One region of the Paenibacillus litoralis genome, then DNA from elsewhere that is predicted to be linked to it. Evidence: a T-box and tRNA genes for the amino acid it is inferred to sense, from the RefSeq annotation. Region 1 holds a T-box; the other holds one or more tRNA genes.

What was found. A T-box is a leader RNA that pairs with one kind of tRNA and senses whether it is charged. The one in region 1 lies ahead of ACKGJP_RS14355 (arginine--tRNA ligase), so its partner is inferred to be a tRNA-Arg.
Region 2: it has a tRNA-Arg gene. The T-box ahead of ACKGJP_RS14355 (arginine--tRNA ligase) is inferred to sense a tRNA for this amino acid. The anticodon was not compared.

Annotation. Positions count from the first base shown of each region.
Region 1 covers NZ_CP176395.1:3,579,491-3,594,194, forward strand. The annotation lists gene ACKGJP_RS14320 (glycosyl hydrolase family 95 catalytic domain-containing protein) at 1-2,937, shown strand, start outside; gene ACKGJP_RS14325 (GNAT family N-acetyltransferase) at 3,012-3,566, shown strand; gene ACKGJP_RS14330 (methyl-accepting chemotaxis protein) at 3,742-5,496, shown strand; gene ACKGJP_RS14335 (hypothetical protein) at 5,525-5,728, shown strand; gene ACKGJP_RS14340 (cobyrinate a,c-diamide synthase) at 6,420-7,799, shown strand; gene ACKGJP_RS14345 (VanW family protein) at 8,012-8,956, shown strand; gene ACKGJP_RS14350 (GIY-YIG nuclease family protein) at 8,989-10,089, opposite strand; T-box leader at 10,248-10,477, shown strand; gene ACKGJP_RS14355 (arginine--tRNA ligase) at 10,532-12,403, shown strand; gene ACKGJP_RS14360 (lysoplasmalogenase) at 12,457-13,137, opposite strand; gene ACKGJP_RS14365 (aldehyde dehydrogenase) at 13,329-14,704, shown strand, end outside.
Region 2 covers NZ_CP176395.1:7,158,817-7,173,520, reverse strand. The annotation lists gene ACKGJP_RS30190 (thiazole synthase) at 58-831, shown strand; gene ACKGJP_RS30185 (IclR family transcriptional regulator) at 902-1,684, opposite strand; gene ACKGJP_RS30180 (ABC transporter substrate-binding protein) at 2,119-3,402, shown strand; gene ACKGJP_RS30175 (carbohydrate ABC transporter permease) at 3,538-4,419, shown strand; gene ACKGJP_RS30170 (carbohydrate ABC transporter permease) at 4,416-5,243, shown strand; rRNA gene ACKGJP_RS30165 (16S ribosomal RNA) at 5,670-7,210, shown strand; rRNA gene ACKGJP_RS30160 (23S ribosomal RNA) at 7,387-10,306, shown strand; tRNA gene ACKGJP_RS30155 (tRNA-Asn) at 10,414-10,489, shown strand; tRNA gene ACKGJP_RS30150 (tRNA-Ser) at 10,493-10,584, shown strand; tRNA gene ACKGJP_RS30145 (tRNA-Glu) at 10,605-10,679, shown strand; tRNA gene ACKGJP_RS30140 (tRNA-Val) at 10,688-10,763, shown strand; tRNA gene ACKGJP_RS30135 (tRNA-Met) at 10,782-10,858, shown strand; tRNA gene ACKGJP_RS30130 (tRNA-Asp) at 10,869-10,945, shown strand; tRNA gene ACKGJP_RS30125 (tRNA-Phe) at 10,977-11,052, shown strand; tRNA gene ACKGJP_RS30120 (tRNA-Thr) at 11,071-11,146, shown strand; tRNA gene ACKGJP_RS30115 (tRNA-Tyr) at 11,155-11,239, shown strand; tRNA gene ACKGJP_RS30110 (tRNA-Trp) at 11,247-11,320, shown strand; tRNA gene ACKGJP_RS30105 (tRNA-His) at 11,339-11,414, shown strand; tRNA gene ACKGJP_RS30100 (tRNA-Gln) at 11,445-11,519, shown strand; tRNA gene ACKGJP_RS30095 (tRNA-Gly) at 11,525-11,599, shown strand; tRNA gene ACKGJP_RS30090 (tRNA-Cys) at 11,606-11,679, shown strand; tRNA gene ACKGJP_RS30085 (tRNA-Leu) at 11,687-11,772, shown strand; tRNA gene ACKGJP_RS30080 (tRNA-Arg) at 11,786-11,862, shown strand; tRNA gene ACKGJP_RS30075 (tRNA-Leu) at 11,885-11,967, shown strand; gene ACKGJP_RS30070 (YhbD family protein) at 12,257-12,880, shown strand; gene ACKGJP_RS30065 (hypothetical protein) at 12,889-13,572, shown strand; gene ACKGJP_RS30060 (hypothetical protein) at 13,606-14,277, shown strand; gene ACKGJP_RS30055 (MDR family MFS transporter) at 14,312-14,704, shown strand, end outside.

The DNA.
Region 1 (14,704 bases):
AACGGGGAAGGACGCGGTTTCCAGCGTCAATACGGCTTTACGTTCGAGGAGCTGAAGCGCCGGGCGAACGAGATGTACCGGAACGCAGAGGAAGGACCATTCTATCTTTACGGCGACTCGTTCTCCGGCGACAACATGTATAGAAGGTACGGCAAGCCATCGGGGGGAGCTTCTCATTACCCGACCGGCGAAATTCAGCTGTTCCCTTCGGATGAACTGGCCGAGCCGGACTTTACTTCCCTCGGGTTAAGCGTCGAGGCCGCACGGGTAGATTTGCGGATCGAAAAAGGCGACAGGGCGCTCGATGCAAGGACGTTCATCGCTCAGGATGGCGATTTTGTCGTAACGCGAATCAAGCAAACCAACGGAGAACTCGTGAAAGCGTTCGCTATGTCCGTTCCGACTGGAAGATATACGGACATGACCGTGAAGTACCATCAGGTTGACGACACGACCTTTTATTATACAGGCTCCTTCTATCCCGACGGCGAAGACAAGGAACGCTATGGTCCGTTTACCTTCCTGGTGATGACGAAGCTGATCGGAGCCAAGGGAAGCGCGGAGGTAACGCCGGAGGCACTTCAGGTGCGCATACGCGACGCGGGCGAGCAGATGACGATTTTAACGACGGTCGTGACGGAGGAAGAGACCAAAGATCTGCTTCAAACCGCTCTGCAGCGCGTGAACAAGACCGATGCCAAAGTCGGCCGGTTGAAGGATGGTCACGAAGCGCATTGGAGAAGCTTCTGGAGCCGTTCATCGGTTACGTTGCCTGACAAGATGCTCGAGGATCTGTGGCACATTAATCTGTATGCCATCGCCTGCAGCAGCGGGAAAGGCGGCCGCATGTACGAGCAAGCGTGCGGGCTGAACGGCTTGTGGGATATCAAGCAGCCGACCAAATGGGGCAGCATGTGGTACTGGGACGTCAATATTCAAGCGGCTTTCTGGCCGCTTTATACCGCGAATCATCTGGAGATTGCCGAAGCGTTCAACGACGGGCTGCTCTCATATACCGCTCAAGCGGAGAAAATGGCGAAGCAGTTTTACGGGATGGACGGGATTGCCGCAGATTACCCGCATGCTTTGTATTTAAGCATCTGGCCGTGGTGCGCGCAATTTCTGTGGGATTATTACCGGTACAGCCTGGACAAGGACTTTTTGCGGGAAAAGGCGTATCCGCTGTTCAAAAGGATCGTCCGGTTTTTCGAAGAGTATTTGCAGTATGACGCCGATAAGAAGCAATATGTCGTTTTCCCCGACATTTCGCCCGAGCAAGGCCCTTTAACGCGGAACTCGGTAAGTACATTGTCTTCCGTCAAATATTTACTGGAAATGACGATCGAAGCGAGCGTCGTTCTGGACGGTTCGGAAGCCGAACGAAGCAAGTGGATCGAAATGTCCGCTCGCTTAGCGCCTTACCCGACTGGCGTTTCGGGACGTTACGGCGATGTTTTCAGGGATTCGGAGTGGGCGCCGGCCGACCTGCACTTGCGGCATCCTTCCCTGCTTATGCCGATCTACCCGATTGGCGAAATCGACAAAAACAGCGAGGAGCCGCTGCGCAAACGTGCCGAAAACACGCTTCGCCTGGCAGAAAATCATACCGAATACGGCGTCTTTCAATTCGGCTGGCTGTCGGCTGCGGCATCGCGGTTAGGCAAAGGGAATACGGCGCTGCGGCTGCTTTACGAGCAGGGAGTCGATTTATCGTTGCGCTGCAACGGATTATTTGCCGAAGAAACGGAGCGCTGGATCAACTATTGCAACATTACGAACGAGCCTCTTTACTACCCTCACATGATGGAGGCTTCCGGCGAGGTGGTCGCCGCCGTCAACGAAATGCTGCTGCAAAGCTACAGCTGCGTGATCGAGGTATTCCCGGCGCTTCCTACGGGAGAGCCCGAGCCGGAGAGAACGATCGGCATGTACGAGCATGACGTCGTGAAAAAAGTGCGCGCGTACGACAAATGGAGCGATTGCTCGTTCCGCGGCTTGCTGGCCGTAGGCGCATTCGAGGTGAGCGCCGCGATGCGGAACGGATGCACGGCGTGGGTTCGCATCAAGAGCTTGGCCGGTGCGCAAGCGGCTATCCGCAACCCTTTTCCGCCGTCTGTGCAGGCTGCGGTATCGAGGTTGGAAGGAGACGCGTGGATTCCGGCGGAGTGCCGCCTGGAAGACGGTAACGTCGTTTTCGGGACAGACCGGAACGGAGAATATCTGATTCATCCTTCTGAAGCAAATGCTTCCGGTTTATTGGCGGAGCAGCCGGATGACGGTGGAAACGCCGATGGTCCGCGCGTTCACGAAGCGCATACGGGCCGGAGAGTTTTCTTGGGCAAAAACCGGGACACGCAGCATGACAGGATGCTCGACCATTTCACGTTCGATTATTATTCCGGCAACTACCGTGAATCGAGACGAGCCGCTTACCGGCTTGATTTCGGCGTCGGCAAGGAACTGCTTGACAAAGATTATTTCCAAGCGCTCCCGAGACAGGTGCACATGGATCAGGGCGTTATCGGACAAACCTTCCGTAAAATAACGGAGGAGACCGTATTCACGCCATACACCGGTATCGGCTGGGAGAACGGGGACGGCTTAATCACCGCGGACTCTGGGAGAGGGGACCTGCTGCGGCGCGATTCCATCGGCGGAACGGAGGAAAAGACGTTCCTGCTGGAGCTGCCTAAAGGGAGCTACGACGTGTTGTTCGTGTCCGGCGACAACGACTCTCCGACTTGGACGGAGATCGAAATTGCCGGTCAAAGCATGCGGTCGCCGGAACGCTTGCTGCGGGCAGGCGAGTTTGCAACGGAAATGCTGCCGGTCATCCAGAAGAAGGACGGCTGTGTCAAAATCCGTTTTCGTTCGCAGGAAGGCAGGCAGTGGAGGATCAATGTGCTGATCGTAAACAAAAACTACACGTATTTGTAGAAGATGGCATCCGGCAAGAAGGCGGGTATAATAGGGGGAACGGATACAGCGATTATCATGACGGAGGCTACACGATGATTTTTCACACGACCGCACAATGGGACGAACCGTTATGGCTGGAAGCCGAGCGGGTATACCGGCAAGCCTTTCCCGAACCGGGCAGCAAAACGCGAACGATCATACGCCGCATGTTCGAGCGAAACCTATGCCGCTTGCATACGGCGGCTGAGAACGGACAAGTTGTCGCGATGGCTTTGACCGGGGGCGTTCGGGATGCCGACGTGCTGATCATCGATTATTTGGCGGTCGATCGAGAAGAGCGAGGCCATGGAATAGGAAGGATGCTTCTGGATTATATCGAAGCATGGGCGGAAACGACGGAAGGCTGCAGAGGCGTCGTAATCGAGGTGGAAGCCGAGCCGACCTCCGAAAATAAGGGGCGAATCCGATTCTGGGAGCGTTGCGGCTACCGGCTCACGGAATACGTGCATCACTATATATGGGTTCCCGAGCCGTATAGCGCCATGTATAAAAATTTCGACCGGAACCGTCCACTTCCCGACGAGGGGGAGCTGCTTTTTCGGTATATTACCAAATTCCATAACAAAGCTTATCGCGGCAAGGATTGACCGGCCGCCGATGGAAGAAGCCGTACCGCATGGCGTTTCAGCCGGGGTACGGCTTTTTACTTTCCCTTGAAAAGAAATAATTAACAATATCCGCATACCGTTACAGTCGATTTTTGTCGTGCAATGTCGTACAATCGAAAATAGAAAAATAAACCAGATAGACATGGAGGGAGCTATGACAACGATGACAAAGCGTAAAATAAAGCTGTCGATCCGGGCGAAGCTAATCGGAATATCGCTCATTCTGCTGCTGTTTCCCCTTGTGGGACTGGCGATCGTCGGCAATGTTTCCTATAAGGAAACCAACAAGCTGATCGAGAAAAATTTACAGAACGGCGTACAGCTCGTACTGGCCGAAATCGCCTCGCTCGACGAATCGGTCAAAAAAGGGACGCTCACGCTCGAGCAGGCGCAGGAAAGCGTGAAGGTCATGCTGCTCGGTCCGAAGCAGCAGGACGGCAAGCGGCCGATTAACAAAAATATCGATCTCGGACCGAACGGATACTTTTTCGTTCTGGATGAGAAAGGGACCGAGCTGGCGCATCCGCTGATTGAGGGACAGAACATTTGGGACAAGCAGACGAAGGACGGCACTTATTTCATACGCGACATGATTCAAGGGGCGCAGCAGGGCGGAGGCTTCACCTACTACTTCTGGCCGCTGCCGCAGGATACGAAGGAAGCCGAGAAAGTGACTTACGCTCAGCTCGCTCCTCAGTGGGGCTGGGTGATATGCGCAGGCTCCTACATGATGGACTACAATCAGGGACAAATGCACATTCTGAAAGTGATTATAGGGACGCTGATCGCCTGCTTCGTTGCCGGAGGAATTATGTTTATTCTATTCGCGCTGCATATTTCCCGTCCGCTGAAGCAGATGGCCCGGACGGCGGAGCAGGTCGCCCAAGGCGATCTGACGGCGCCGGCGCTACAAGTACCCAATAAAGACGAAATCGGCTGGCTGGCGGAAAGCTTCAACCAGATGAACGCCAATCTGAGACAGCTGACGAAGCAAGTCAGCGTAAGCTCCGATTCCGTTTCGGACGCTTCGACGCAGCTTTCGCTCTCGATAAGAGAGACGACGCAAGCAACGAACGACATATCCGCAGCGATCCAAACGATTGCGGCAAGCGTCGATTCGCAGGCGCGGAGCGTGCTGGAAAGCTCGCGCACGATGGAGGAGATGGCAGCCGGCATTCAGCGCATCGCCGTTACGTCGGCGACGGCGTTCGATGCCTCCGCGCATACGGCGCAAGAAGCGGAGCACGGCAACGAAGCGATCGAACGTTCCAGCGCCCAGATGAATGCGGTCCGTCAAACGGTGGCGGAGCTTGCGACCGTCATCCATTTGCTCAATGAACGGTCGCAGCAAATCGGAACGATCGTGCAGACGATTACGGAAATTTCTTCGCAAACGAACTTGCTCGCGCTCAATGCTTCGATTGAAGCGGCACGCGCCGGGGAGCACGGCAAAGGCTTCGCCGTAGTCGCCTCGGAAGTCAAGAAACTGGCCGAGCGCTCCAATGCTTCGGCGAACGAAGTGAACGAGCTGATCGCCGCCGTACAGGACGACATTCGCGTCGCGGTGGATGCGATGAACAAGGGCGAACGGGAAGCGGATACCGGCGTCGAAACGATCCGGGAGACGGGCGTGGCGTTCCGCCGCATTTTGCTGGCGGCGCGGAGCGTCACCTCGCAGGTCGAAGAGGCGTCGGCTGCAGCGGAGCAAATGTCGGCGAGCTCCGAGCAGGTAGCCGCATCGCTGCAGGAGATGGAGCGGAGCGCAAGCCGTTCGGCGGATATGTCGCAAACCATATCGGCATCAACGGAAGAGCAGCTCGCCTCGATGGAGGAGATCGCCGCATCCGCAGATTCGCTCAATCGGATGTCGACCGAGCTTCAGAAGACGATCCATAAGTTTAAGGTTTAAGGTATTGCTACATAAGGAGCTGCGCTTCGTGCGGGCTCCTTTTTTCATCTGGCGAACGCGGCTTCAGTGGAAGGCGTTCTCATTCCCGATCCGGAGAGCGCCGGCGGGGACTGTCAAAATAACGCCGGTTTTCGGCAATAGCGTCAAAATCTGCGGCAAGGTGCATGTCAATAGCCGCCTTCAGGTAACGGATGCGCCAAGTCGACCTGTACTGCAAAGCGTTTTCTCCTAACGCGTCGCAGGCTTTAAAGGGCTGTCTGGATGTGATTGAGCCCGCTTCCGGCATGTTGGCGTTGTAAGCATCGTTGATCGATCGGCGCAAAGTTCCGGGTTTTCCGAGTGTTGCTGGCAGTTTAACTCATCGGGTATCTGAGGAGATGGTTTCGGGCGGAAGCTGTTGGCGATTGTTGTACGGAATGCAGCATTTTGACGTTCGGAGGTGGGGTGGAGAATAAAATGCTGCAGGTTTTGCAACATTTTGGGTGAAAAGTGGGCGAAAGGAACGGATCCCGTTCATTTTGATGCATTTTCTACAACATTTCTCAAAATTTCATAAAAATGTGGCCGAAATGTTGTATTTTATACAAGAAGACTCTGTATGTGACTTCATCGAAGAATGATGCGCTGCCTGGCGGCTTTACGAATGAACTGGCGGTGGCGGCGACGACGGGATCTGGAACTCGTCAGGCGGCATCATTTCCGCGAATCTGCTGCTTGATGACTTGGCGAAATATTTGATCAAGTAAGTTGAGCCCGTATCTTCGACCGGCTAGGTCAGGATGCGGGTTTTTGTCGTAATGCGCCATTGAGGGGGACGGCCGATACCGGTGAGTAAATCTGACCTATACCGGTCGGATCTTGCGAAATGTACCATGCCGGGGTATCATACTTCTTGGCTAAAGCAAGGCAAAGGAGGGAATCGCATGCGCCGCATCATGATCGCAGGAACGGGCAGCGGGGTCGGCAAAACGACGATTACCGTAGGGCTTATGGCTGCCTTCCGGCAACAAGGGTATGCCGTTCAAGGTTTTAAAGTGGGGCCCGATTATATCGATCCCGCCTATCATACGGCTGTGACGGGAAGGACGTCGCGGAACCTGGACAGCTGGATGCTCCCGCACGATACGGTGAGGGACGTTTTTGCGAGGGGGAGCGAAGGGGCCGATATTTCGATTATCGAGGGCGTCATGGGGCTGTTCGACGGAAAAAATCATTTGACGAACGAAGGAAGCGCCGCAGAAGTCGCTATGCTGCTCGATTGTCCTATTGTGCTCGTGATCAATTGTCAAAGCATGGCGCGAAGCGCGGCGGCGATGCTCAAAGGCTTTCTGCAATTTGACGAAGGCATCAGGATTATAGGCGTTATTGTAAACAAAGCCGGCAGCGACGGCCATTACCGGATCGTCAAAGAGGCGATCGAGCAGGAATGCGGAATACCGGTATTCGGACATCTGAAACGCGAAGACGAGATTCAAGTGCCGGAACGTCATCTCGGCCTAGTGCCCTCCGTGGAGCGGGGAGAGCTGCAGCCGTTCTTCGAAGGGCTTCAGCAGCGAATTACGGCGTCCGTCGATCTGAAGGCCGTTTGGACGTGCGCCGAGAGCGGGGAGCTGCCCGGAGCCGTTGGCCGTCCTTCCATTTTTGCCCGGAAAGAGCACGCGGAATCCGTATCCATCGCCGTGGCGCGCGATGCCGCATTCAATTTCTATTATCCGGAGAATTTCGAACTGCTGAAGGCTTACGGAGCCGAGCTTGTCTATTTTTCGCCGCTTGCGGGAGAGGCTGTCCCGAAGAAGGCGGACGGCTTGTACATAGGAGGCGGTTTTCCCGAGGAATTTGCGGAAAAGCTGGCGGCTGACGAAGCGGTTAAAGCTTCGTTCCGAGCATTTATCGAAAGCGGAAAGCCCGCTCTCGCCGAGTGCGGCGGATTCATGTACTTAACCGAGGCGATCGTAGATACGGAAGGGCGCCGTTATCCGATGGTCGGCCTCGTCCCGGGCGAAGTGACGATGCAGCGCAAGTTCGCCGCGCTTGGGTATAGGGAAATCGAGGGGACGGCGGGCAATGCACTGCTAGGTACGCAAAGCCTTTCCAGGGGACATGAATTTCATTATTCGACCTTTCAGCCGGATTTGTCCAAAGGGAGCTTGCCGCCCGCCTATGTAACCAAAGGGATGAGAGGCAGCAAGGAAGAAGGCGTGCTGTACCGGGGGCTGGTCGCCGGATATACGCACATCCATTTTGCTTCAGCGCCAGAAGTGGCGGAACGTTGGGTTGCTCTGTGTCACCATGCACGCAGTTAGCTCCAAAATAGCGGCTGACGGTTTCCATTCAAGCCCTATCGCTTCGGCTGTTTCGTGCCTCTGCGCACCGCAGCAACAATGACAAATCAAGCAGATCTCCGGTGCCGAAAGGCGCCGTTTTTTTGTTTCCGTCAAGCGGAATTTATCATAAATCGGGCTGCTTTTGGAAAATGTATCAGAGTAGAACGAATGCGATAGGAGTTGTTTTTGTTTTGAAACTGATTTGGATCGCCGCGATCATGCTGCTCTTGCAGCCCGTACAGCCGATGCCGCCGTCGGAAAACAAGAACGATGCCTCGTTTGCAGTTGAATTTAAGGGAAAGAATGTGGCCTCGGCAAACCGCGCCGGCTATACGCTTCCGGGTATGACGATGGTTGATATGAAGAAATATCAACGATTCGTCGATACGATTCATAAAAAAGTATATGAGCCGCCCCAAAATGCAAAAATCGGGAGCTCCGGTAAAATAGTCAAGGAGCAGGTCGGCTACGAGCTCGATCGTTTTGCGATGATGCAGCATTTTTACACCTATTTTTACGGCAGCGGTCCGTATTCGGCGGAGGCTCCGCGCAAAACCGTTTATCCGAGAGTCGACAGCGAGCTGCTCGCGAATATTCGGGTGAAGGCGATCGGTAACTACGCGACGTATTACAACAGCAGCAACAAAAACCGTTCCAACAATATCGCCATCGCGTCCAAGGCGCTGGACAATCAGGTCGTGTTCCCGGGCGAAACGTTCTCGTTCAACCGCGCCATCGGCAAACGCACACTGGATAAAGGCTATATGAAGGCGCCGGTCATCGTCCGAGGGGAGTTGTCCGAAGGGATCGGCGGGGGAATATGCCAGGTATCGTCAACGTTGTATAACGCGATTGACCGCGCAGGCCTTAAAATCGTGCAGCGGTATTCCCACAGCAAAAGCGTGCCGTACGTGCTGCCGGGACGGGACGCTACGGTTAGCTGGGACGGGCCCGATTTCGTATTCCTCAACCAGTATAACCAGCCGATCCTGATTCGCGCTTTTGCAGGCTCGGGTACGATGTACGTTTCCGTCCATTCGTCCGACGTTATCGACTACAAGCCCCGGGTTATTCCGAGCATGTCCACCGAATTGCCGGAGGAAGTATCCACGGAAACGAATGCCGCTTCTCCGTAGCCGCCGCAGTCGGCGCTTATGACTCCAGGAAGCTAGTCCTTGTTTTCCGCTAACAGGCTGATGCGATATTCGAGATTGATGCGGCAAATGTGCAGCAAGCTGCGCTTACGGCCTCTCAAAGGCGTGCATAGCCGGATGCCGGGACAGCGGGCCGCGAGTTCGGCCGCCACCTCCTGCCCGAGTTCGCCGGCGTTCGTGATGATCTCATGCGGGCGGTGCTGCGACCAGATCGCCGCCAGCAGCTTGACGGCAGCGCCGGCTGGACCCGGTTCTTGCGGCAGAGCATCGAAATCGAAACGCCGCCGCAGCGTGCCGTCCTCCAGATGAGCGGACAAGGCATGAGCGACGCCGATCCAAACGACCGTTTCCGGCTTGCTGCCGGGACGGTTGACGCTTTGCTTTTCCTGCATCCGGACGAGGGCGTCCCTATGCTTTTTTATTTGCAGCGCACGCTCGAAATGGAGCTGTTCGGCGTAGTCGTTCATTGTTTTATCCATATGCTGAAGGAGAGCGTCCGGGTTGTGAAGAAGTCGAATCGCCAGCTCCATCGATTGTGCAAGCCGATCGGGCGTAAAACGGCCTTCGGCTGCGCTTCCGAGCAGCTCCCGGTAAAAGCGTGAGGCAAATCTCTCGTCCATAGGCGCGTCGCCTGGAAGACGGAACGTGTCCACGACGTAGTCCAGGACGATATCGCGGTAAGGAACGTTCGGAAAAGGTCCGATTAGGGACCCGGCTTGCTCCTGAACGGCAGCGGCATGGGATTCGGCAGTCTGAAATCTTGCGATATCGACACCGGTCAGGCGTGGAAGCGTTTCGGACGAGACGGCAATATAGGGCAAGACGGAAGGGCCGCTCCGCATGGCGCGGTTAAACGGCGGCCGGTACTGCTTGATCAGCTCCCGTTCAAGCGTCAGGCTCTCATTCTCGTTGGTCACGATCATGATGTCGATATCTCGTATTTCTCTGACCAGCAGCGCCGTCTTGGTCTTTTCCGGCCTGCCGCGAAAGTAAGAGGAAAGTCGGCTGCGCAAATTGATGGCTTTCCCGACGTACAGCACCCGTCCGGACTCGTCCAGCATTAAATAGCATCCCGGCGCTTCCGGATAACGTCCGGACCGAAACGCGAATGTCATCGTTATTCCCTCCCGGATCCAATATCCCGTTTGCACGCGGCTGCGCGCCTGTTTTCACGCCATTAACGATAGCATATCCGGGTAGTGCAAGGAAGGCTTGACATCTTCTTGATGTTCCGGTATAAATGATTCTAAGCATTTTATCTGACGGAATATTTCGAATATTTATGAACGGGACAGTAGTCCATGACAGCCAGTCGCAGCGAGCCGGGTTGGTGAAAGCCGGTACGGAGGTAAGGATGAAGCGGACCCGGGAAATGGTTTGCCGAACGCGTACGAGTAGGCAAATCCGGTCATGGACCGTTACCAAAGCGAGTGGTCGGCCTGCGCATTGCGCCTGGGCCGATACTTAGAGTGGCACCGCGGGATTCAAGCTCTCGTCTCTTTATTGGAGACGGGGGCTTTTTTTGGTTTTTGACGAAACGGGGAGGCAAGGATCATGTTGATTAGCGAAATCGTAAGAGCGGCTGTTGCGCGCAGCCTAAACGTTCTTTTGGAAAAGGCGGAACTCCCCCGGCAGGAGCGGATTCACGTGGCGGTCGAGCATCCGGCCAGTCCGGAAAACGGGGACTATAGCACGAATGTCGCGATGACGCTCGCCAAAGCTTTGCGCAAGCCGCCGCTGGGCATTGCCCATGACCTGTTAGAGCTTCTCCAAGAGGAAGAATCGGTCAAGGGGTTGTTCTCGAAGGTCGAAGCGGCGGCCCCGGGATTTTTGAACTTCTATCTCGATTGGCAAAAGTGGTCATCGAAGGACTTCGATGCGGACTCAGGGGGCACGCGCTCTCCGGAAAAAGTGATTGTCGAGCATACCTCGATCAATCCGAATAAATCCGCCCATATCGGACATTTGCGGAACTCATGCATCGGCGACACGATCGCAAGGATGATGAAGCGTACCGGCCATAAGGTCGAGGTGCATAACTACATTGACGATCTGGGCAATCAGCTTGCCGACACGGTTGTCGGGATGCTTCATAAGTCGACGGAAGGAACTTATGCGCGCTTCGGAGACTTTTGCTGGGAAACGTATGCGAAGGTCAATAAGGCATACAAGGAAACGCCCGAATTGCAGCATGAACGCACCGCCGTTCTGCATGAGCTGGAGAAAGGCAGCGGGAATACGGCATGGTTCGGGCTGCTGGTCGCGGAGCGTATCGTACGCGAGCATCTGGAGGAAATGAAGCAGTTCGGCATCGGCTACGATGTGCTCGTATGGGAAAGCAGCATCGTGCGCGAAGGCTTCTGGTTGCAGGCGTTCGAGCTGCTGCGCTCGACTTCCGTTTTTCGGCAGGAGGAGGAAGGCAAGCTGGCGGGCTGCTGGGTGCTGAAGCAGAGCGAGGAGACGGAGGAAGCGTCCGGGAAAGAGGATTTTCATGCGGATAAGGTGCTTGTCCGGTCGAACGGGGTTTTGACGTATACGGCTAAAGACATCGCCTATCATTTGTGGAAATTCGGCGTGCTCGGCAAGGAATTCCGTTACCGTAAGTTTGCGGACGGACTTTGGTCGACCCATGCAGACGGCGTGAAGAAACGGATCGGCCAGGCGGATACGGTTATCAACGTCATCGATCATAGGCAGGAATACCCCCAGACGATGGTGAAGCAAGCGCTGCAGGCGCTCGGCTTCGGGAAGCAGGCCGACCGGCTTAAGCATGTGAGTTACGGAGTCGTTTCCCTAAGCGCCGATACCGCCGCTGGTCTCGGACTGGATACGTCGGACGGCAAGCATGCCTATCCGATGTCGGGACGTCAGGGAATCGGCATTAAGGTGACCGACTTGCTTAATCGGATGGAGCAGTCCATCGACGCCAAGCGCTCGCGCAAGGCCGGATTGTCGAGCCGGGCGATTGCCGCTGCGGCGATTCGTTATTCCTTATTGCGGTTTCATCTGCAAACCGAGGTCGTGTTCGATCTGGAGCAGGCGACGGAAATATCCGGCAATACGGGGGTATATCTGCTGTATGCGTATGCGAGAGCATGCAGCGTGCTCGAAAAAGCGGGGAGGGAACCCGGCCGGCCGCAGCATCCTGCCGTTCTTGATACGCTGGAAGCGCAGGAGCAGCGCTTGCTTAGGCTGCTTGCCTATTGGCCGGAGACGCTGCAATCGGCCGTGCGGGAGCTTTCGCCGAACGCGCTCTGCACGTATGTTTATGAGCTTGCCTCCTCGTTCAACCATTTCTATGCGACTTGTCCGATATTGAAGGGAGAGGGTAAGCTGATAGCAAAGCGCATTTGGATTACCGAACGTTTTGAGCAAACGCTGCGCGACGCTTTGTCTATTATCGGCCTGCCGGCGCCGAAACGGATGTAAAATAGGAAAGAGAGAAGAGCCTCTGCAGTTGGAGGCTCTTCTTTATGCTTCCTTTACAAAGCTGCGGAATTTATGGAATGTTCGCCGGGCGATTTGTCTTCGCTTACGCTGGCCGCAATCAGCAGCTGCGCCGCGAAATACGTCAGCATGATCAGGAACCCTGCTCCCGTAAAGGAGCCGATGAATTTGTTCCACGCGAGCAGCGAGTCGGAGACGACGAAGCAAACGGCTCCGAGGGCGGCGCCCAGCCTGCCTGTCATGACGGCTGTCAGCAGCATGACCGATATGACGATTAAGTAAGCAAGCACGGGCATCCACATCGAGTTGGAATCGCTATCCTTAAACATGCCCCGATGCAGCTCGGCCGCCATAAAGATCCCGTATAGAACGATGGGGACGAGGGCGAGCAGCGAGCGGTTTGTACGCTTACGCCGGGTAAGAAATGCCGCAATATAAAGAATATGCCCGGTCAAAAAGGCAAGCAGTCCGAGCAAAAACCAGGTGCTGCCGCTAAGCAGCAAAAAAGCGTCGCCCGTCATGCAAAAGAGCAGCCCTGTGAGAAGCAGGCTTCTGTAGGGCGACTTATCCGCGCTTCCGGATGCCGCGAACAGCCAAATCAAAACCAGGGGTGCCAGCTTTAAAACCCAGTGCAGGAACACAGCGTCAACAGAAAGAGTAAGCAGGTGGGCGATGCAGGTAACGACGATAGCGGCAAGCAGCGCTTTACGGGGCATTAGGAACGCCTCCCAGTCATCACGAATATAAGGATAGCTTAATAATAGGAAAATAAGGAAGCGCTGTAAATCGTCTTTCGGATATAACTTGCATTCGTAATGGTTCACCGAAACAAGAGAAGCTTCTTATGTTAAAATAGTGCATAAGAGGCATTGGCTTGCCGACTCGAAACCAAAAGAAGGTGCTATCCATGAACGGTACCCTGAACATAAACGAAATGATCGGCTGCCAGCGCAGCTATTTTGCAAGCGGCGCCACCTACCCGCTGGAGGCGAGAAGGGAACGGCTGGAAGCGCTGCGGACGTCGGTGCTGCGGCATGAGCGGAGGCTTCTCTCGGCGCTGAAGCAGGATTTGAATAAATCGGAATTCGAGTCGTATGCGATGGAAATCGGCCTTGTGCTGAGCGAAATCAGACATACGTTAAAGCATTTGAAAGCTTGGATGAAGCCGCGCCGGCTGCCGGCCCCGCTAAGCCACTTGGGCAGCAGCAGCTTCCAGCTGGCCGTCCCTTACGGATCCGTGCTCATCATCGCGCCTTGGAATTATCCGGTGCAGCTTGCGCTAGTCCCGCTGATCGGGGCGGTGGCCGCGGGCAATACGGCGGTGCTGAAGCCGTCAGAGCTCGCTCCGAACGTTTCCGCCGCCTTGCGCGAGCTTGTGAAGGAAGCGTTCGACCCCGGCTGGGTCGATGTGGCCGAAGGGGGCGTCGACGTTAGCGAGCGGCTGCTGGCGGAGAAGTTCGACACAATCTTTTTCACGGGAAGCGCTGCGGTGGGAAAGATCGTCATGGCCGCAGCGGCCAAGCATTTAACGCCGGTTACGCTGGAACTGGGCGGCAAAAGCCCGTGCATCGTTCATCGCGATGCCAATTTGAAACTGGCTGCGAAGCGTATCGCCTTCGGGAAATACATGAACGCCGGACAAACCTGTGTGGCTCCGGATTACGTGCTTGTCGACCGGCAGGTGAAAGAGCCGTTTATGAAGCAATTGCGCGAAGCGGTTACGGAGCTCTTCGGTTCGGAGCCGCTGCGGAACCCGGATTACGGCCGAATCGTAAGCCGCAGGCATTTTGACCGGTTAACCGAATTCCTGCGAGGGGCGTCCATCCCGATCGGCGGACAAACGGATGAAGAGAAGCTGACAATCGCCCCCACGGTGCTGGACGACGTCTCTTGGCACGATCCGGTGATGGAGGAAGAAATATTCGGTCCCATTTTACCGGTGCTGGTTTATGAACGCATCGATGAGGCGCTGGCCGAAATCGGCGCGCGGCCTAAGCCGCTTGCGCTCTATTTGTTCAGCGAGAACCGGGAATTGCAGCGTCTGGTGACGGAACGGGTCTCTTTCGGAGGAGGCTGCATCAACGATACGATCATGCATTTCGGCTCGCCCTACCTTCCGATCGGCGGAGTCGGCGACAGCGGAATGGGCCGGTACCACGGGAGGAGTTCCTTCGAAACGTTTTCGCATAGGAAGAGCGTGCTTCGGCAAACGACGCGGTTTGACCTACCGTTTCGCTACCCGAATTCCAAATGGGGTCTGAGGCTGATCCGCAAGCTGCTGAA
Region 2 (14,704 bases), 3.6 Mb from region 1:
TTCGCTAGCAGAACAGGACATTATCAAACTACGGATAAATGAAGGAGAGCGCTAATCATGAAAGATCTTTTGAAAATCGGACCCTATGAATTTCAGTCCCGCCTGCTTCTCGGAACAGGCAAGTTTCCCGCTCTGGATATCCAGGGCAAAGCGGTTGAAGCATCCAAAACGGAAGTATTGACCTTCGCCATCCGCCGTCTTCCGATCGACAATCCGGATTCGCCTAATTTTCTCGAAACGCTGAACCTGAAGCAATATACGCTGCTGCCGAACACCGCCGGCGCTTATACGGTGGAGGAAGCCGTCCGTATCGCCCGTCTCGCCAAAGCCAGCGGGTTGTGCGACATGATCAAAGTGGAAGTGATCGGCGATCCGAAAACGCTGCTGCCCGATCCCGTAGGCACGCTTGAGGCGACTAAAATATTAGTGGACGAAGGGTTTATCGTTCTCCCGTATACGTCGGACGATCCGATTTTGGCCCGCAAGCTGCAGGAGGCGGGAGCGGCCGCAGTGATGCCGGGCGCTTCTCCGATCGGCTCCGGCCAAGGGATCATCAACCCGAACAATCTGCGCTTTATCATCGAAGAGGCCAAAGTGCCGATTATCGTGGACGCCGGAATCGGCGGACCGGCCGACGCGGCGCTTGCGATGGAGCTCGGAGCGGACGGCGTGCTGCTCAACACGGCTGTGTCGCTTGCACAAGATCCCGTTCTTATGGCCGAAGCGTTCAAGCTTGCGGTAGAAGCGGGACGCAAAGGCTTCCTGGCTGGACGCATTCCGAAGAAGCGTTATGCTTCCGCCAGCAGCCCGGTCGAAGGCATGATCGAATAAACGATAATGTAAAAAAAGCTGTTTGAACCGCGAAGGATGCGGATTCAAACAGCTTTTTTGCTTTTGGACGTCAAGCTTCCACCTGCTGCGGAAATCCAAGCCGTCGGGAAATGTCCTGAGCGGCTTGATTCACCAGCGCGCCTAACGCTGGAATCTGCTGGATCGGCATATCCGTGCGAAGTCCCGTTATGCTGATCGCAGCTTTGAGCTGCTTGGTGTGATCGAAAATGGCGGAACCGATGCAGCGGATGCCGAGCTCTCCCTCTTCATCCTCAGTGGAGTACCCTTGCTTGCGGATGACGTCAAGCGCTTTTTTGAAATCGGCCGCATTCGTAATCGTATTTTCGGTCTTCTGGGGCATGCCTCTCGTTTCGAGAATTTGATCGAGCCGGTCGTCAGGGATATAGGCCGCCATAGCTTTGCCCACTCCGGAGGCGTGCAGCGGAAGTCTTTGCCCTACATAGGTGGAGAACTTAACGAATTTCCCGCTCTCCACTTTCTCCAAGTACATGGCTTCGCCGTTGTCCAGGACGGCTAAATGCACGGTAAATCCGGTTTCCCGAAGCAGCTTGTCCATAAGGGGACGGGCGAGTTCACGGATCTCGATTTTGCTGAGTTGGGTGAGGCCTATAGTAAGGAACTTGGTCCCAAGCTTGTATTTGCCGTCTTCCGTTTTCGTGATGTATTCATGATGGTCGAGCGTATTCAGAATGAAGAAAACGCTCGTCTTCGGAATGTCGACCATTTTGCATAGCTCGCTGACGCCGATCGGTTCATCGTGCTTGAACAACGTCTCGATTATGGCAATGGCTTTCTCCAAAGCAGGAACGGTGTATTTTTTTGACGTGTCCATACTTTCACCTCAATATCGTTCTGCTGTCCGCTGGCGTAAGCTCCTATGTCTCGCGGGTACGGACATGCGGTGACAACGTTTTCACCCTGATCTAGTATAGCACCTTCTGGTTTACTTCTCAAAAAAACAAACACCAGTTTTCCTGTTAAACAAATATTCACAAAATGGTGGAGAATGATACCGAATTGATCGGAAAGTTTAGGAAATGGTTTGCGATAGGATGAGGAATAACATGTATTTTCTAAAACATCGTTTAAAAAACAGAGGATTTTAAACTGATTTCACAAATAATAGCACGACAATATGAATTTGAAAACGCTTCATTGACAAAAAGACCAAAAATAGCTATAGTTTATCATGTAATTTATAAACGTTGTTTAACATACAAAACAAATCTATGCAACGCGAACAACAACTTCGGGAGGTCACCAACCATGGGAACAAGCAAGGTATTAAAACTCGGCGCTTCCGCTCTGACGGTAGCTGCACTGCTCGCAGGCTGCGGCGGAAAGGATAATGCATCCTCCTCGGGCTCGTCCAAATCATCCGACTCCGTCACGCTTTCGATGACGTTCGCGGAATCGCTGTTTGCCGGAATTCATGAGGATTTGATCAAGGAGTTCCAAACCAAATACCCGAACATCAAGGTTAAAGCGGAGACGCTGCCGGACGGCGTTATCTACGATTCGCTCCGGACGAAAATTTCGACCGGCGAAGTGCCCGATCTGTATCAAATCAACATCGGTCACGTGACGACGGATATGGCCAATAAGGGCGGGTATATTTATGATTTGAGCTCCCTGGAGTCGAGCAAAAACTACGCCGATTCGATTCGCAAGGCGACGACGTTGGACGGAAAAACAGCGTTGTTCTCGCTCGGCGTTGGCGTAATGGGCTTTACGTATGACAAGAAAGCGTTTGCAGATGCCGGCTACTCGGCGCCGCCCAAAACGTGGGACGAGCTGCTCGACCTCGGCAAAAAGCTCAAGGCCAAGGGGAAAGACCTTCTTGTGTATTCTTCCAAATGGGAGACCGGTATCGCTAACGTGTTCCACTGGACGTTCGGGGCGAAAGCGGTTAGCGATGAAGCGTTCAAGAAAGCTTACTTATCCAATAGCATCGATTTCAGCAAGTCCGAAAACCGCGCATTGGTAGAAGAGGGCTTCAAGAAGTTTAAGGAATTGAATCAGTACGTGCGTACGGGAAGCTTCACGAACGAATACTCCGTTGCCCAGCAGGCGTTTGCAAATGGGGAAGCGGCTATGCTCATGGGCGGTACTTGGGAAGCGGGGGCTTTGCGGAAGCTTGCGCCGAAGATGGATATGGGCTTCATGAACCTGCCATACTTGTCCGAAGACAAAAATCCGTACATCTTCGTTCCGGAGGACGGCATTGCCATCAATGCGAAGGGCAGAAACGTAGAAGCCGCCAAAACCTTTTTGAACTGGCTCTTCAGCAAGGATACGTATGCGAAAATTCAGGAGACCAAAGGCACGTTCTCCGCGCAAACCGGTGTCGGCAAGCTTGACGAATCGTACAAAGACGTACCGAAGTGGCTGGAAACGAACCGGGTCGTTTCGTTCGCGAATACGGGCCCGATCCCTAGCGCAACTTGGGTAGCCTTAGGGAATGCGGCACAGGAATACTCCTTTAAGGACGATTTGAACAAGGCGGTCGACAAATTCATCGCCGAATACGATAAAACGAAAACGAAATAGGGTGGAGCACGTCACCGTAAAGGGACGTTAGGACGAAGCGGGGGCCGCGAACTGCCGCCGCCTCTTCGTCCATTTCCATTCCGAGTAAAGATAGCGCGGGAGCCAACAAATTTGAAGCGATAAAGGGGCTAGGCTATGCAGAAGAAGATGTTCATGACAGGCGTGATCTTTATCCTTCCAATAACGGTCATACTGGGCGTATTTCTGTTTTTTCCGATCCTTCAGTCGGTCTACTATAGCTTTACCGATTGGAAAGGGGTAGGCGCTTACAAGTTTATCGGTCTGGACAACTATATCGATATTTTCAAAAGCGAGGATTTTACGAAAGCGCTGAACAGGACGCTGTTTATCGGCGTGACGACGGCGTGCTTGGCCAATGTGTTCGGCTTGCTGCTGGCTATTCTGCTCGACCAGAAGCTGAAAACGAAGACGCTTCTCCGGTCATTATTTTACATTCCCAATATTATTCCGATTGTCGTTGCCGCATTTGTTTGGCGTTATATGCTAGACGCTAATACGGGCTTGATCAACGTTACGCTCAGCAAGCTGCTGGGGGATAAACAAACGATTCCTTGGATCGATTCCCCTGACTATGTCGTCTATTCCCTTATTTTCATTACGGTATGGCAGATGATGGGGCCGATCATTATCGTGTATCTTGCGGCATTGCAAGGCGTTCCCCATGAGATAAAGGAAGCGGCCATGATTGACGGCTCTTCCAGTTGGAGACAGTTCTTCTCCATTACATTGCCGATGATTGCGCCTGGCATTACGGTTAACGTACTGATCGGCTTGGCGAACGGCATCCGGATTTTCGACCTTCCGTTTGCTTTGACCGGAGGCGGTCCTGCGTATTCGAGCGAAACGCTCGCCATTCGCATATACCGCTATGCGTTCCAATCGACCGAGTTTGCTTACGGGATGGCGGCTTCCTTCGTATTGACGGCGGTCGCGCTGATTATTACGATCTTTTTCGTATCGCTTTCCCGTAAATACGAGGAGGGGGCTCATTCATGAAGAAATTGCGCCGCGGGTCATTCGAGCTTTTCTCCATATGTCTGGCTTTAATCGTATCCATACCGCTCTACGTCATTATTATCAACACGTTCAAAACGCATCAGCAAATCGCGACCAAACCGCTGGCGTTCCCGGATTTCAGCGTAGGATTCGGCAATATTGTTTCGGCGTTCGAGAAAATGGACATCGTGCGTTCCTACGGCGTTACGTTCTTGATCGGCGGGATCACGCTGTTTTTTGCCGTAAGCTTGTCCGCTCTGGCCGCTTATTCCGTAGCGAGAGTGAAGCATCCGTTCTTCAATGCGATGTATTGGGTCTTTCTGTCGGGCATCTTAATTCCGGTTCAATCCGCCTTGATTCCGATCGTCTTCTTATTGAAGGATCTTCATCTTCATAATAATCTCATCGGCATTTCGTTGGTCTACATGGCGGTGCTTTCGCCATTTTGCATCTTTACCTATAGCGGGTTCATGCGCTCGCTGCCGTTCGAGCTGGAGGAATCGGCTTATATCGACGGCAGCTCGCCTTTCCGGACGTTTTTTCAAATCATCTTTCCTCTCTTGAAGCCGGTCACCGCTACGTTGATCATTATGCAATTCATCTATATATGGAACGATCTGCTGTTGCCGCTCGTTATCCTGAATTCGAAGGACTATCCGACGATCAGCATCAACCTGTACAAGTTTTTCGCGGGGAGAGGGATGGGGGACTACAGTTTGCTGTTTGGCGGCATTTCGCTTACGCTGCTCCCGATTCTTGTTATCTTCGTCAGCTTCCAGCGCTATTTTGTCAAAGGCTTATCCGCAGGTGCTGTAAAAGGATAAGGCTGTACAGTAGGCGGTCCGTGTTCGATTCCTCTTTGGATGAGAGGGTTGCACAGGCCGCTTTTCCATTAAGATTGAGGATAAGAAGAAGGGCGTTAATTCGAGCAAAGTATCGTCTGAAAAAAATGTTGAGAAAAGTGCTTGACTTAATGTCGAATCATGTGATAAATTAGATTTCGCCGCTTCGGAAGGCAGCTCGATAAAACAAACGAGCAACGAACTGCAAGAAAAAAACTTAAAAAAAGTTCTTGCATTAGAAGCTGAAGATGTGGTAAGATATAAAAGTCGCTGAAAAACAAAGCGACAAAAAAGGCAAAACGAATTGTCCTTTGAAAACTGAACAATGAGCGAATAAAGCCAGCAAAACAAGCAACAAATCGCATGAGCAAGTCAATATCGAAATAAAACGAAGCCTCGGCTTCAACTTTTATGGAGAGTTTGATCCTGGCTCAGGACGAACGCTGGCGGCGTGCCTAATACATGCAAGTCGAGCGGATCTTTCCTTCGGGAAAGGTTAGCGGCGGACGGGTGAGTAACACGTAGGCAACCTGCCTGTAAGACCGGGATAACTCACGGAAACGTGTGCTAAGACCGGATAGTTGGTTTCTCCACCTGGAGAGATCAGGAAAGACGGCGCAAACTGTCACTTACAGATGGGCCTGCGGCGCATTAGCTAGTTGGTGAGGTAACGGCTCACCAAGGCGACGATGCGTAGCCGACCTGAGAGGGTGAACGGCCACACTGGGACTGAGACACGGCCCAGACTCCTACGGGAGGCAGCAGTAGGGAATCTTCGGCAATGGACGAAAGTCTGACCGAGCAACGCCGCGTGAGTGATGAAGGTTTTCGGATCGTAAAACTCTGTTGCCAGGGAAGAAGGGTGAGGAGAGTAACTGCTCTTCATTTGACGGTACCTGAGAAGAAAGCCCCGGCTAACTACGTGCCAGCAGCCGCGGTAATACGTAGGGGGCAAGCGTTGTCCGGAATTATTGGGCGTAAAGCGCGCGCAGGCGGTTGTTTAAGTCTGATGTTTAAACCCAGGGCTCAACCTTGGGTCGCATTGGAAACTGGGCAACTGGAGTGTAGGAGAGGAAAGTGGAATTCCACGTGTAGCGGTGAAATGCGTAGAGATGTGGAGGAACACCAGTGGCGAAGGCGACTTTCTGGCCTATAACTGACGCTGAGGCGCGAAAGCGTGGGGAGCAAACAGGATTAGATACCCTGGTAGTCCACGCCGTAAACGATGCATGCTAGGTGTTAGGGGTTTCGATACCCTTGGTGCCGAAGTAAACACATTAAGCATGCCGCCTGGGGAGTACGCTCGCAAGAGTGAAACTCAAAGGAATTGACGGGGACCCGCACAAGCAGTGGAGTATGTGGTTTAATTCGAAGCAACGCGAAGAACCTTACCAGGTCTTGACATCTGGATGCAAGCGTTAGAGATAGCGCCCTCCTTCGGGACATCCAAGACAGGTGGTGCATGGTTGTCGTCAGCTCGTGTCGTGAGATGTTGGGTTAAGTCCCGCAACGAGCGCAACCCTTGATCTTAGTTGCCAGCATTCAGTTGGGCACTCTAGGATGACTGCCGGTGACAAACCGGAGGAAGGTGGGGATGACGTCAAATCATCATGCCCCTTATGACCTGGGCTACACACGTACTACAATGGCCGGTACAACGGGCTGCGAAACCGCGAGGTGGAGCGAATCCTAAAAAGCCGGTCTCAGTTCGGATTGCAGGCTGCAACTCGCCTGCATGAAGTCGGAATTGCTAGTAATCGCGGATCAGCATGCCGCGGTGAATACGTTCCCGGGTCTTGTACACACCGCCCGTCACACCACGAGAGTTTACAACACCCGAAGTCGGTGAGGTAACCGCAAGGAGCCAGCCGCCGAAGGTGGGGTAGATGATTGGGGTGAAGTCGTAACAAGGTAGCCGTATCGGAAGGTGCGGCTGGATCACCTCCTTTCTATGGAGATCATGATGGCTGTAGGCTGTCGGATCATTAAGCTGGTTTTATCTCGCTCATGTTCAGTTTTGAAGGGTCAATTTTTGATCTTTCAAACGTTTGTTCCTTGAAAACTAGATAGCGAAGCAATGCAAAACATCCTTAGTTTTTTTGTAGCGATCTCGAGAGAGATCATTGGTTAAGCTACTAAGAGCACACGGAGGATGCCTAGGCGCTAGGAGCCGATGAAGGACGTGGCGAACAACGAAATGCCTCGGGGAGCCGTAAGCAGGCGTCGATCCGGGGATGTCCGAATGGGGGAACCCACACGTGGTAATGCGCGTGTACTCATCACTGAATACATAGGTGATGTAGAGGCATACCCAGGGAACTGAAACATCTAAGTACCTGGAGGAAAAGAAAACAATAGTGATTCCGTCAGTAGCGGCGAGCGAACGCGGATTAGCCCAAACCAAGGAGCTTGCTCCTTGGGGTTGTGGGACGTCAATGTGGGAAAAGTTCGTTAGGTGAAGCGGTCTGGAAAGGCTCGCCATAGCAGGTAACAGCCCTGTAGCTCAAAACGAACGTATCCCTAGACGGATCCCGAGTAGTGCGGGGCACGTGAAACCCCGTATGAATCCGGCAGGACCATCTGCCAAGGCTAAATACTCCCTAGCGACCGATAGCGAAGCAGTACCGTGAGGGAAAGGTGAAAAGAACCGCGGGAGCGGAGTGAAATAGAACCTGAAACCGTGTGCTTACAAGAAGTCAGAGCCCGTTAATGGGTGATGGCGTGCCTTTTGTAGAATGAACCGGCGAGTTACGTTCACGTGCAAGGTTAAGCTGAAGAGGCGGAGCCGCAGCGAAAGCGAGTCTGAATAGGGCGAATGAGTACGTGGTCGTAGACCCGAAACCGTGTGATCTACCCCTGTCCAGGGTGAAGGTGCGGTAACACGCACTGGAGGCCCGAACCCACGAATGTTGAAAAATTCGGGGATGAGGTGGGGGTAGCGGAGAAATTCCAATCGAACTCGGAGATAGCTGGTTCTCCCCGAAATAGCTTTAGGGCTAGCCTCGGAATGAGAGTAGTGGAGGTAAAGCACTGATTGGGTGCGGGGCCCGCCAAGGGTTACCAAGTCCAGTCAAACTCTGAATGCCACATACTTCTGTCCGGGAGTCAGACAGTGAGTGCTAAGATCCATTGTCAAGAGGGAAACAGCCCAGACCATCAGCTAAGGTCCCCAAGTGTGTGTTAAGTGGGAAAGGATGTGGAGTTGCAAAGACAACCAGGATGTTGGCTTAGAAGCAGCCACCATTTAAAGAGTGCGTAATAGCTCACTGGTCGAGTGACTCTGCGCCGAAAATGTAACGGGGCTAAACACGCCACCGAAGCTATGGCTACAGCAGCAATGTTGTTGGGTAGGGGAGCGTTGTGTATAGGTTGAAGGTCGATCGTAAGGACGGCTGGACAGTACACAAGTGAGAATGCCGGTATGAGTAACGAAAAGACAAGTGAGAATCTTGTCCGCCGAAAGCCTAAGGGTTCCTGAGGAAGGCTCGTCCGCTCAGGGTAAGTCGGGACCTAAGGCGAGGCCGAAAGGCGTAGTCGAAGGACAACAGGTTGATATTCCTGTACCACCGTAGCCGTTTGAACGACGGGGTGACGCAGAAGGGCAAGGACGCAGACGGATGGAAGTGTCTGTCCAAGCAGTGAGGCTGATGTGTAGGCAAATCCGCACATCGTGAAGGCTGGGCTGTGATGGGGAGGGAAATTTCGAAAGTACCGAAGGTCTTGTACTCATGCTGCCAAGAAAAGCCTCTAGTGAGGCGAAGGTGCCCGTACCGCAAACCGACACAGGTAGGCGAGCAGAGCATGCTAAGGCGCGCGGAAGAACTCTCGTTAAGGAACTCGGCAAAATGACCCCGTAACTTCGGGAGAAGGGGTGCCTCGGTAGGGTGAATAGCCCGAGGGGGCCGCAGTGAAAAGGCCCAAGCGACTGTTTAGCAAAAACACAGGTCTGTGCGAAGCCGCAAGGCGAAGTATACGGGCTGACGCCTGCCCGGTGCTGGAAGGTTAAGGGGAGCGGTTAGGGGTAACCCGAAGCTGTGAACCGAAGCCCCAGTAAACGGCGGCCGTAACTATAACGGTCCTAAGGTAGCGAAATTCCTTGTCAGGTAAATTCTGACCCGCACGAATGGCGTAACGACTTGGGCGCTGTCTCAACGAGAGATCCGGTGAAATTTTAATACCTGTGAAGATGCAGGTTACCCGCGACAAGACGGAAAGACCCCATGGAGCTTTACTGCAGCTTGATATTGGACTTGGGTACGATCTGTACAGGATAGGTGGGAGCCTTAGAAGCATGAGCGCCAGCTTGTGTGGAGGCGACGTTGGGATACCACCCTGATCGTATCTAGGTTCTAACCTACTCCCGTGATCCGGGAGAGGGACCGTGTCAGGCGGGCAGTTTGACTGGGGCGGTCGCCTCCTAAAGCGTAACGGAGGCGCCCCAAGGTTCCCTCAGAATGGTTGGAAATCATTCGAAGAGTGCAAAGGCATAAGGGAGCTTGACTGCGAGACAGACAAGTCGAGCAGGGACGAAAGTCGGGCTTAGTGATCCGGTGGTACCGAATGGAAGGGCCATCGCTCAACGGATAAAAGCTACCCTGGGGATAACAGGCTTATCTCCCCCAAGAGTCCACATCGACGGGGAGGTTTGGCACCTCGATGTCGGCTCATCGCATCCTGGGGCTGAAGTAGGTCCCAAGGGTTGGGCTGTTCGCCCATTAAAGCGGTACGCGAGCTGGGTTCAGAACGTCGTGAGACAGTTCGGTCCCTATCTGTCGCGGGCGCAGGAAATTTGAGAGGAGCTGTCCTTAGTACGAGAGGACCGGGATGGACGTACCGCTGGTGTACCAGTTGTTCCGCCAGGAGCATCGCTGGGTAGCCAAGTACGGACGGGATAAGCGCTGAAAGCATCTAAGCGTGAAGCCCCCCTCAAGATGAGATTTCCCAGTATGTAAGACCCCTTGAAGACGACGAGGTAGATAGGTTCGAGGTGGAAGTGCAGCAATGCATGCAGCTGACGAATACTAATCGGTCGAGGGCTTATCCAACATCTTTGCATCGACAGGTGTAAGGACTACAAAGACACAAAAAGGACAAAAAAACATTACTTCGCATCTAGTTTTCAGGGAGCAAACCTGATATAATGGATAAACATTCCCTGATAGCTCAGTTGGTAGAGCACTCGACTGTTAATCGAGTTGTCACAGGTTCGAGTCCTGTTCGGGGAGCCATCTGGAGAGGTGTCCGAGCTGGCCGAAGGAGCACGATTGGAAATCGTGTAGGCGTCACAAGCGTCTCGAGGGTTCGAATCCCTCTCTCTCCGCCAGATCTACATCATCTACATAGGGCCCGTTGGTCAAGGGGTTAAGACACCTCCCTTTCACGGAGGTAACAGGGGTTCGAATCCCCTACGGGTCACCATGAAGTAAGGGCGCTTAGCTCAGCTGGGAGAGCATCTGCCTTACAAGCAGAGGGTCGGCGGTTCGATCCCGTCAGCGCCCACCATAAGATTTTCTTTAACGACGCGGGGTGGAGCAGCCCGGTAGCTCGTCGGGCTCATAACCCGAAGGCCGCAGGTTCAAATCCTGCCCCCGCAACCAAACAACATATGGAGCTGTGGTGTAGAGGCCTAACATGCCTGCCTGTCACGCAGGAGACCGCGGGTTCGAATCCCGTCAGCTCCGCCATCTTTACTCTTAAAGCAAATAAGCAACACTCGGCTCGGTAGCTCAGTCGGTAGAGCAGAGGACTGAAAATCCTCGTGTCGGCGGTTCGATTCCGTCCCGAGCCACCATTCTTGATAATTGAATATGCCGCTGTAGCTCAACTGGTAGAGCAACTGACTTGTAATCAGTAGGTTGGGGGTTCAAGTCCTCTCGGCGGCACCATGTAACATGGAGGATTAGTGAAGTGGCTAAACACGGCAGACTGTAAATCTGCTCTCTCTGAGTTCGGTGGTTCGAATCCATCATCCTCCACCATTTTTGTAGGGGCATAGTTTAAAGGTAGAACAAAGGTCTCCAAAACCTTTGGTGTGGGTTCAATTCCTGCTGCCCCTGCCAAAGCACAACAATTTTATGGCGGTCGTGGCGAAGTGGTTAACGCATCGGTTTGTGGATCCGACATTCGGGGGTTCAATTCCCCTCGATCGCCCCATAATTTTTAAAATGAAGCAACAACGGTTAATGGGGATTAGCCAAGCGGTAAGGCAACGGACTTTGACTCCGTCATGCCCAGGTTCGAATCCTGGATCCCCAGCCATTTATGCGGACGTGGCTCAGCGGTAGAGCATCGCCTTGCCAAGGCGAGGGTCGCGGGTTCGATTCCCGTCGTCCGCTCCATAGTACGGCGCCATAGCCAAGAGGTAAGGCAGAGCTCTGCAAAAGCTTTACCCCCAGTTCGAATCTGGGTGGCGCCTCCACCTACTTGCCGGAGTGGCGGAATGGCAGACGCACAGGACTTAAAATCCTGCGGGGGCGACCCCGTACCGGTTCGAGTCCGGTCTTCGGCACCAGACGTATTACTTTGTGCCCTTAGCTCAGCTGGATAGAGCGTTTGACTACGAATCAAAAGGTCAGGAGTTCGAATCTCTTAGGGCACGCCATTTTTACAAGTTTTCATCATATGCCGGTGTGGCGGAATTGGCAGACGCGCGCGACTCAAAATCGTGAGGGAAACCGTGGGGGTTCGAGTCCCTTCACCGGCACCACATTAACCATCGAGAGCCTTTGAAATCAATTGATTTCAAAGGTTTTTTTGTTATATCTAGGTCTGCTATAGATAAATACTGAGGAAGCGCTCATGAGATCAGGCCAGCAGCTGAAGCAAGATCAGTCTCGAGACGGAGAAACCTTTCAATCCTGAGCCTCTATCCGATCGGCCGCAGAAATTTGTATACTGGATAACGTAAGACGGAGGAAGCGATCTAGCCTCAATCCTATCCTTGTCTCTTTACAACGTAACAGTGTTATGTTACATTCGTTTCGGAGGAGATGGCAATGGACCGTGATCTGATATCGAAAAAGGATCTTCTCGAGTTGACGGGTATTTCATACGGGCAGCTCTATCGCTGGAAGAGGAAGCAGCTGATTCCGGAGGAGTGGTTTATACGGAAATCGACGTTTACCGGACAGGAAACGTTTTTTCCTAAGGAGCTTATCTTATCGCGAATCGAGAAGATCGTGGATCTGAAAGACGATTTGTCGTTAGACGAACTGGCGGGAAAGCTCTCTCCGCTGCTTTATGACACGAATTTGCGGAAGGAAGAGCTTTTGAGACGTAACATTGTTTCGAGGGTAGTCCTAGATAGGTTCGGAACGAAAGAGAAAGACGAAGGGCTTCTTACGTTCGAGAAGGTTTTGTTCTTGTTTACGATCGACAAGCTGCTGCAAACCGGGGAAATGAGCCTGGAGGAAGGCGGGCTGCTGCTTCAAGCGCTGAACGAACACTTTTCGAAATTCGAAGGAAGACCTTGCGATTTGTTTTTCCTTCGTAAGATGGGGGTATCGACGTTCGCGCTGTTAGCAATGCCGGGAGAGCTGTATTTTGAAACCGGTGTGAAGATCGTGGCTCGTTTGTCGCTGCCTGCATGCATAGAAGAGCTTAAAAACAAGCTAACCTAGGAGGAAGCATGATAGAGGAATCGAACAGAACGGATCTGACCATCAATGGCATGGGAAATGCGTTTGGGGGCCGTTACCGTACCGTAAACATGGAAGGCGTCGGGAAGGTGGACGGCGATATATTTTGCGAGAGTTTCAAAGCAAACGGGGTTGCTACCGTGAAAGGAAGCATTCAAGCGGCGCGATTTGAAATGAACGGCAAGCTGAGCGGCGAAGGCAACCTGACATCGTTAACGCTACTCGTAGATGGGCATATGAGTTTGAAAGGCCGGCTGCATGGCGAAGAGATGAGGCTGAACGGAATGATCAAAGTGAATGGCGATTGCGAAGCGGAGCGCTTCAATCTGCAAGGCGGCTTTACGATCGACGGTCTGCTTAACGCGGGTACGATCGATATCGCTCTGTATGGCCGCGGGCAAGCTAAGGAAATCGGCGGGGACAGCATTCATGTCAAAAAGTCGAATCATTCCAGCTGGGGACGCCTGGTATCGTGGATCCTTCCCGTGTTTGAGCCGCATTTGTTTGCGGAGACCATCGAAGGGGACGACATTCGCTTGGAGGAGACAACGGCAGCTGTCGTACGAGGCAATCGCGTTTATATCGGCCCCGGCTGCGGCATCGGGCGCGTCGAATACGGCACGGAGCTCGTGGTGCATCCTGAGGCGAAGGTAAACGAGCGAATTCGCAGCTAATGAATCGAGCACGCTCAATAAGGAGGATGCGAAATGACGCAGGACAGGAATAGAAATATGAAGATAACCGGAATCGGCTCCGCTTCCGGAGGCGTCTTTCATAGCGTCAACATTATGGGCGAAGGACGCGTTCAAGGCGATCTGTTGTGCGACGAGTTCAAATGTATGGGCAACTGTGCGGTACAGGGAAGCCTCCAAGCAGGCCGATACCGGTTCCAAGGGGAAGTCTCAATCGACGGGGACCTGCAGGCTGCCGTATTAACGGGACTTGGGCAAATTCTCGTTAAGGGGAATGTGCGCGGAGACTCGATTAAAATGACGGGACAGCTGATCGTAAAAGGGGCATGCGAGGCCGACAAGCTTCAGTTGAACGGCGCGATGGACGTCAGCGGGCTGCTCAATGCTGAACAGCTTAGCATCAATCTCTTCGGTCCTTGCCAGGTGAAGGAAATAGGCGGTGGACGCATCTCCGTACGCCGTAAGAAGTGGATGGCGGTAAAGGAATGGTTCACCCCTTCCGGAGTAACCGAATTGAAGGCCGATACGATTGAAGGCGACGATATTTATTTGGAGCATACGCAGGCCGCTATCGTCAGAGGGAATAACGTAACGATCGGACCCGGCTGTGAAATCGAGCTGGTGGAGTACCGGAATTCCCTGCAAACTAGAAAAAGCGCAACGTTACGGCAGCAATGTAAAGTTTAACGAATACTTGACGGTAAAGGAGTCAACCCATTCCATGGTACAGCAAAAAAGCAGGTTAGGGCTAGTTATTACCGGGCTGCTGCTCGGCATTTTCGTAGCGGCTATCGATAATACGATCGTAGCTACCGCAATGGGGACGATCGTCTCGGATCTTGGCGGACTCGACAAGTTCGTCTGGGTAACATCGGCTTATCTCGTAACCGAGATGGCCGCTATGCCGATATTCGGCAAGCTGTCCGATATGTACGGACGCAAACGGTTTTTCGTATTGGGGATTGCGCTGTTTTTGCTAGGCTCGATTCTATGCGGTACGGCGAACAGCATTGTGGAGCTGAGTATCTATCGCGCCATTCAAGGCATTGGCGGCGGGGCGCTGGTGCCAATCGCGTTTACAGTCATGTTCGATGTGATCCCGCCGGAAAAAAGA